DNA from 2 places in the Neorhizobium sp. P1_A6 genome. Region 2 is predicted to be linked to the other one. Evidence: riboswitches for the same ligand, from Rfam matches in the RefSeq annotation. Region 2 holds a riboswitch; the other holds the start of a gene.
The links. A riboswitch is a leader RNA that binds a small molecule or an ion and turns the genes downstream of it on or off. The one in region 2 is predicted to bind thiamine pyrophosphate.

Region 1 (4,103 bases), on a different contig from region 2:
CACGCTCTTCGAGGACCGCGTGACGGTAGCGGAAGAGCTTGGCAGGCCGGCCGCCAGTCTCGCTGGTAGCCTCCCCGGTTTCCTCGATCAGCTCCTGCTGGTCGATCAGCCGGCGGAAATTCGGCTTGTGCAGCGTCAGGCCGGCGAGCGCCTCGACGGTGCGCTGCAATTGCGACAGCGTAAAACTCTCCGGCATCAGTTCGAAGACTACCGGGCGATATTTGATCTTGGCGCGCAGCCGCGCGATCCCGGTCGCCAGGATACGGCGGTGATCGGCAAACATCGAGCGACCGAAATTTTTGGCCGGCGGACAACCGGCCTCGGTCACAAGGCCTGCCTCATACATCAACTCGTAACGCTGCAGGCCGAGATCCTCGTTCCAGGCGGCACCGTCTAGCCCGAAGGCAAAATCGACGCGGCGCTGGCGGTGTTCGCGGCGCGCCGTTTCCGAAGCGACCCAATCCTGCAGGCGGTCGGTGATGGCCGCCTGTATCTCCGGCCTCCCCCCGCGATGGTCCTCCCAGGGGAAATATTCGTACCAGCCGTGCCAGCCGGGTTTTCCGGCGCCGGGTGCGGCCTGTTCGCGAACGAGGCCGAGATAGCTGATCGAGATCGTCCGCCCCTCGGCATCCTCATGGGTGCGGTCGCGGTCGGCGAACGTATAGAGCTGTTCGAGATAACCGAGCGGATGGCCTGTCTGGTCGCCGACCCATTCGCGAAGCCCGGCCTGCAGGCTGCGATGGCCGAGCTCGAAAGGGCCGGACGGCAGCGCATCTCCCGAGCGTACCGTCATCACGCGCGGCTCGTCGCCGGTGACGGCGGACAGAACCGCGATCAGTTCCGCATGGGCAAGTCCGATGGTCAAGCAAACTCCGGGTCACGTAACGTGGAAAGCCTGTCTGGCATGAAAATCACGTTACGCGAACCCCGGAGCTCAAATCAAACGATATCAGCAACTTGGCTTATTTGATTTCGACCGCGACGTCGGAGACCGGAGGCGCTGCCTTGATTAGCCCCGTTTCCTTCATGAAGGCGGCGAAGCGCTGGTAGCGGCCTTGGTCGAGTGCGGCCGGACGCTTGGCAAAACGCGGCAGCGTGTCGAAGAACGCGGTGCGGTTCAACTCATCGTCGAGGTTCGGATAGGCCTTGATGAAAAGCTGCCAGGCCTCCTGCGGATGGTTGGTGATGTAGATCGATGCCTGTTCGACCGCATGCAGGAAACGCGGCAGCCGGTTGTCGCCAGCAAGATCACGGCGGGTGACGAAGATCAGCTCGTCATAGGCAGGAACCCCGTGCTCTTCCGGGAAGAAGGCGCGGCCCGCATGGCCTTCCAGCTTCATCTGGGTCAGTTCGAAATTGCGGAACCCGCCGAGTGTCGCATCCACCTTGCCGCCGATCAGCGACGGCGACAGCGAGAAATTGACGTTGATCAGCTCCACGTCGTCGCTGGAAAGCCCTTCGGAGGCCAGCATGCGCTTCAGCATCGCATCCTCGAAACCCGTGACGGAAAAGCCGACCTTTTTGCCTTTCAGATCCTTGAGGCTCTTGATCGGACCGTCCGCCAGCACCGTGACGGTGTTCAAGGGCGTCTCGACCAGCGTGCCGAACCGCACGAGCGGCAGGCCAGCCTCATGATCAAGATAGAGGTTTGGCTGGTAGTGGATACCGATATCCGCCTGGCCGGCCGAAACCAGCCGCGGCACCGCGGAGGCATCGGACGGCGGGATGAGCTCGACGTCGAGATTGGCATCGGCGAACAGTCCGCGCTGCTGGGCGATCACCATCGGCGCGTGGTCCGGATTGACGAACCATTCGAGAAGCACGCTGAGCTTGTCGGCCGCCTGCGAGGGCGCGGGCGCGGCGAGGCTTGCCAGCGCGATGAGGGACGCGGTGAGGATACGGATCATGATCGGACGGAACTCCCTGATGCGGATGAAGATGAAGGGTCGGTTTCGCTGGCCCACGGGGCGAGCCCGGCGGTCAGCCGGTCGATGAGAAGCCTTAGAATGAGAGTGAGAATGGCGAGTATGGTCATCGCCGCGAACACCGTGTCGGTCTGCATGCGGGCATTGGCCTGGACCATCACGAAGCCGAGCCCGCCGGACGCGCCCACCCATTCCCCGACGACCGCACCAAGCGGCGCCAGCGGGGCGGCGACCCGAAGGCCGGAAACTAGGCTCGGGATCGCCAGCGGCACGCGCATCGACACCAGCGTCTGCCAATGGCTGGCGCCCTCCAGCGAGACGGCGTCGAGGATTTCCTGATCGGTGCGGCGAAGACCGTCGGCAAAGGCGGAGGCGACCGGAAAGAAGATGATGATCGTCGTCATCGCCACTTTCGAGGCAAGCCCGAAACCCAGCCAGAGAACCAGGATCGGCGCCAGCACGAAGACGGGAAAGGCCTGCAGGATCAGCACCATCGGCCAGACGAGACGGCCGAGCCGCGGCAGCGCCGCAACGCCGAAGGCCGTGGCAATGCCGAGGCCTGCGCCGATCGCGAGGCCTAGCGCGATTTCGATCAGCGTGACGGCGCTGTTCTGCAGCAGGAAACCAGGCTGCCGCAGGAAGGCGGACGCGACGGCTACAGGCGACGGCAGAATATAGCGGGGCGGAGCAAACAGCCAGACCCCGGCTTGCCAGAGGGCGACAAGCAGGACGAGGCCGATGACCGCATGGGATGCACGCATGACGCTACGCGTCGAACCTGCACGTGACGGCCGGATACCCGTTGGGGACAACGGAAAGAATGGATGTCATCGGTCGATCTCCAGATCAGTCAATCACGGAGACCCAGGTGAAGCGGAGAAGAGAAAGTGCCGTCGGACGACGCCTATTTCCGTTCCTACGCCGGCATGACCCGGATCAGGTTCAAGGGTCCGGCTCGCCGCCATCTCAGCATCGTCAAGATGCCCCCCTCGGAATTACGACGATAACTGTCGGTTTTCAGCAATCCTGTCAAGCGGGCCGGATTGGCGGCCGTTTCCACTCAGCGCGTCGCCAGTCTTCCTTCGCGCGAGAAAGCGAAATACGAAACGCGGACAACCAGGTTGTCCGCGTTTCAAAATTCGAGTTTGCCGAATACTGCCGGCTCAGGCAGCCTGGCTGACGGCACCCAATGGGATCTCGACGTCGATCTCGAGGATCGTGACGTTCTCGTCGCGGTCCATCTTGACCTGCACCTTGTCGCTGTCGACCTGCACATGCTTGGCGATCACCGCAAGGATTTCCTCGCGAAGCAAGGATACGAGGTCTGAGCCGGTCGACGAGCGTTCGTGGGCGAGAAGCACCTGCAGGCGTTCGCGGGCCGTGGGTGCGGAGCGCTGTTTGCGGAAAAGGTTGAATATGGTCATGCGGCCCTCCGTGCGAAGATCTTGCCGAATATCCCCCGCTTTTCCCCGGGGATCGTGATCGGCAGAACTTCTCCTGCAAGCCGGCGTGCGGCATCGAAATAGGCCATGGCCGGTGCGCTGCGTGCGTCCGCCAGGGTGACCGGCGCACCGATATTCGAGGCGCGCAGGACATCCATGCTTTCGGGGATGATGCCGATCAGCGGGATGGAGAGGATCTCCAGCACGTCCTCGACCTTCAGCATATCGCCCCGCTCAGCGCGGTTGGCGTCGTAACGCGTCAAAAGCAGGTGCTTTTCCATCCGCTCGCCGCGCTCGGCCTTCATCGTCTTCGAATCCAGCAGACCGATGATGCGGTCCGAGTCGCGGACGGACGAGACTTCCGGATTGGTGACCACCACAGCCATATCGGCGTGGCGCATGGCGAGCGTGGCGCCGCTCTCGATACCGGCGGGGCTATCGCAGATGACCCAGTCGAAGACCCGCCTCAATTCGGTAATGACCCGCTCCACGCCCTCGGGCGTCAGGTTGTCCTTGTCGCGCGTCTGCGATGCCGGCAGCAGGAACAGCGTCTCCAGGCGCTTGTCGCGGATCAGGGCCTGCGAGAGCTTCGCCTCGCCCTGGATGACGTTGATCAGATCGTAAACGACCCGACGTTCGGCGCCCATCACGAGGTCGAGGTTGCGCAGCCCGACGTCAAAATCGACGACGACAACCCGTTCGTTTCGCTGGGCCAGAGCCGCTCCGAGTGCGGCAG
Region 2 (4,103 bases):
AATTTCTCCACCGGGCTTACCCGCATCACCGTCCCGGGCAGCGGCGCCTATGCGGCGATGAAGGGGGCGGTCGAAGTGCTGACCCGGTATCTGGCCAAGGAGCTTGGCGCCCGCGGCATTGCCGTCAATACGGTGGCGCCCGGTGCGATCATGACCGATTTCAGCGGCGGCATGGTGCGCGACAACCCGGAGATCAACAGGCGCGTCGCCGAGATGACCGCACTTGGCCGTGCCGGCGAGCCGGATGATATTGGCCCGATGGTCGCCTCGCTGCTGTCCGAGGACAACCGCTGGGTCAATGCCCAGCGCATCGAGGTGTCGGGGGGCATGGCGCTCTGACGTTCGAGCGACCCCTGCCGGTTGCGACCGGCAGGGGTCGTGAAGTTGATCATCCCTTCTCGACCGGCATATAGAGGTCACCGCCGTCACGATATTTCGCAGCCATGGCTTCCAGGCCCTCCTTCTGCGCCTCGGCGCGGATATCGTGGGAAATCCGCATCGAACAGAATTTCGGACCGCACATGGAGCAGAAATGCGCCACCTTGTGCGCCTCCTTCGGCAAGGTCTCGTCGTGGAAGGAGCGGGCCGTTTCCGGATCGAGGGAAAGGTTGAACTGGTCCTCCCAGCGGAACTCGAAGCGGGCGCGCGACAGCGCGTCGTCACGCACCTGGGCCGCCGGATGGCCTTTGGCGAGATCGGCGGCATGCGCGGCGATCTTGTAGGTGATGACGCCCACCTTGACGTCGTTGCGGTCCGGCAGGCCGAGATGTTCCTTGGGCGTCACGTAGCAGAGCATGGCGGTGCCGAACCAGCCGATCATCGCAGCCCCGATGCCGGACGTGATGTGGTCGTAGCCCGGCGCAATGTCGGTGGTCAGCGGCCCGAGCGTATAGAATGGCGCCTCGCCGCAGACCGCGAGCTGCTTGTCCATGTTCGCCTTGATCTTGTGCATCGGCACATGGCCGGGACCTTCGATCATCACCTGGCAATCCTTCGCCCAGGCGATCTTCGTCAGCTCGCCGAGCGTTTCCAGTTCCGCAAACTGCGCCGCGTCGTTGGCATCGGCGATCGAACCCGGGCGAAGACCGTCGCCGAGCGAGAACGAGACGTCGTAGGCGCGGGCGATGTCGCAGATTTCCTCAAAGTGCTCGTAGAGGAAACTCTCCTTGTGGTGATGCAGGCACCATTTGGCCATGATCGAGCCGCCACGGGAAACGATGCCGGTGACGCGATTGACGGTGAGCGGAATATAGGCGAGCCGCACGCCCGCATGGATGGTGAAATAGTCGACGCCCTGTTCCGCCTGTTCGATCAGCGTGTCGCGATACACCTCCCAGGTCAGGTCCTCGGCAATGCCGTTCACCTTTTCGAGCGCCTGGTAGAGCGGCACCGTGCCGATTGGAACAGGTGAATTGCGGATGATCCAGTCGCGGATATTGTGGATGTTGCGGCCGGTCGACAGATCCATGACCGTATCGGCGCCCCAGCGGATCGCCCAGACCATCTTCTCGACCTCCTCCGCCATCGACGAGGTGACGGCCGAATTGCCGATATTGGCATTGATCTTCACCAGGAAATTCCGACCGATGATCATCGGTTCGGATTCGAGATGGTTGATGTTGGCGGGAATGATCGCCCGGCCTTCCGCGATTTCGCGGCGAACGAATTCCGGCGTCACGAAATCCGGCACATGGGCGCCGAAACTTTCGCCGTCGCGGACGAGCGGTTCCCTGGCCGCCTGCCGTCCGAGGTTTTCGCGGATGGCGACGAATTCCATCTCCGGCGTGATGATGCCGGCCCGCGCATAGGCGAGCTGGGTGACGGCCCTGCCAGCCTTAGCCTTGAAAGGCCGGTTGCGGATCGGGAATTCCGGCGTCAGCCGGTCGCCGGAGACGAAGCCGTTGTCCTCCGGCCTGACGATGCGGCCCTCATAGACTTCGACATCGCCGCGGGCCGAGATCCAGTTTTCGCGCAGGCGCGGCAGGCCGGCATCGATGCTGATCGCGGCACCTTCGACGGTATAGGGGCCAGAGGAATCGTAGACGGTCACKGGAGGTTCGCCGGAGGTCGGATGCAATGCGATCTGCCGCATCGGCACGCGGATGTCCGGATGGATCGTTCCCGCTTTCAGGACTTTCGTGGAGGCGGGAAGCGGGCCGGTGGTGACAACCGGGGTGAGCTTGGTGGTTGCGATATTCATGGTTCAAGGCTCCAAGGTTTGACGTTTGGAGACCCAGTTCCAGAGTTGGAATGATGGAAGAACACGTTGGAATCCGAAGGACGGTTTCCCGCCCTCGCTGCCGCAGCGCTCGCACCGTCCCTACGCCAGTATGAACTGGATCAGGTTCAACGGGTCACTGCGCCTCGGGCGGCCAAACCGGCCCGACCAGCAGTATCTCAGCCCCTTGACGGGACCCCCCTGGTGAATGCGGCCATCAGAAACCTGCCGGTCGCGCATGTCAAGCCGGTCCCTGCCTGCGTCGATAGGTCGAGTTTTAGCGAATCCCGCAGCTCCAAATTGATGACGTTTATTACCGGAATCTTATGCTATCTTGCGCGATAACGTCCCTAGCGATGAGCGCAGAATTCGAACGATCGGGAGATGTCGAGATGAACGAGACCATTCGCGGATTGCTGACACGGGTAGGCGGCCTTCCGGTCGCCGTGACGGAGCTGGAAGACGCTGCCGATCTTTATGCAGCCGGGCTTTCCTCCTTCGCATCGGTGCAGCTGATGTTGGGCCTGGAAGAGGCCTTCGACATCGAATTCCCGGATAGCCTTTTGAACCGCAAGTCCTTCGCCAGCATCGCGGCGATCGAGCAGACGGTTTCCCACATCTTGAAAGCCTCCGAGGCCGCCTGAGATGAACCTTCCCGTCTTTGCCGCCGACATGAGCCTCAGCGCCCGCGCTCACCGCGTGGCGGCCGTGGCGGCTGAATTCGCCGAACGCGTCGACCATGACGGCCGCTTCCCCCGCGAAGCGGTCGATGCAATGAAGGCCGAGCGCCTGATCGGCATCCAGATCCCGGTCGCATTCGGCGGCGAGGGTGCTTCCATCAACGAGATTGCCGAGGTCTGCTCCATCCTGGGACAGTCCTGTGCCTCGAGCGCCATGGTTTTCGCCATGCACCAGATCAAGGTTTCGAGCCTCGTGGTGCACGGGGCCGACAGCGCCTGGCACATGGATTTCATGCGCGAGCTCGCCGACCGCCAGCTTCTCGTCGCCTCCGCGACGACCGAGGCCGGCATCGGCGGCAATATGCGCAACTCGATCTGCGCCATCGAGGTCGACGGCGACACCTGCCGGCTGACCAAGGACGCGACGGTGATTTCCTACGGCGCCCACGCCGATGTCATCATGATCACCTCGCGCTCGAACGAGAAGGCCGCCCCGACCGACCAGGTCATGACCGTCTTCAAACAGGGCCAATATACCCTGCAGAAGACCGTCGACTGGGATACGCTCGGCATGCGCGGCACCTGCTCCGACGGCTTCCTCTTCAATGGCGAAGCGCCTTCGGTCCAGATTTTCCCGAAACCGTTCGCCGAAATCGCGGCGCAGTCGATGCTCGCCACCTCGCATCTCCTCTGGAGTGCTGTCTGGTACGGCATTGCCGCCGACGCGGTCCTGCGCGCCCAGGCTTTCGTGCGCGCCGCGGCCCGCAAGGCGGGCGGCACCCAGCCGCCCGGCGCGCTGAGGCTCGCCGAAGCGTCGAACCTGCTGCAGCTGCTCAAGGGCAATATCCTGTCGGGCCTCAAGACCTACGCGGATGCGAAACACGATCCCGACAAACTGTCGTCCATGGCCTTTTCGATCGCCATGAACAATATCAAGCTCGCCTCTTCCGAGACGATCCTGACCATCATCAACCAGACGATGATCATCTGCGGCATCATGGGCTACAAGAACGGTACGCCCTATAGTCTCGGACGGCATCTTCGCGACGCGCACTCCGCCCAGCTGATGATTTCCAACGACCGCATTCTCGGCAATACGTCGACCATGCTGCTCGTTCAAAAACCGGACACCAGCCTGCTCGGCTGACGCCCCATCACTTCAGATGTAATCGTTTAAAGAATGAGGTGAATCCATGGATCTGCAA

Region 1: another riboswitch for thiamine pyrophosphate. It lies ahead of AC1D3C_RS10930 (ABC transporter permease); the one in region 2 lies ahead of thiC (phosphomethylpyrimidine synthase ThiC).

Annotation. Positions count from the first base shown of each region.
Region 1 covers NZ_JBFTZM010000004.1:318,717-322,819, forward strand. The annotation lists gene AC1D3C_RS10920 (NUDIX hydrolase) at 1-865, opposite strand, end outside; gene AC1D3C_RS10925 (ABC transporter substrate-binding protein) at 963-1,907, opposite strand; gene AC1D3C_RS10930 (ABC transporter permease) at 1,904-2,686, opposite strand; TPP riboswitch at 2,822-2,925, opposite strand; gene minE (cell division topological specificity factor MinE) at 3,089-3,349, opposite strand; gene minD (septum site-determining protein MinD) at 3,346-4,103, opposite strand, start outside.
Region 2 covers NZ_JBFTZM010000032.1:13,176-17,278, forward strand. The annotation lists gene AC1D3C_RS29640 (SDR family NAD(P)-dependent oxidoreductase) at 1-339, shown strand, start outside; gene thiC (phosphomethylpyrimidine synthase ThiC) at 389-2,200, opposite strand; TPP riboswitch at 2,300-2,431, opposite strand; gene AC1D3C_RS29650 (acyl carrier protein) at 2,611-2,862, shown strand; gene AC1D3C_RS29655 (acyl-CoA dehydrogenase family protein) at 2,864-4,045, shown strand; gene AC1D3C_RS29660 (amino acid--[acyl-carrier-protein] ligase) at 4,092-4,103, shown strand, end outside.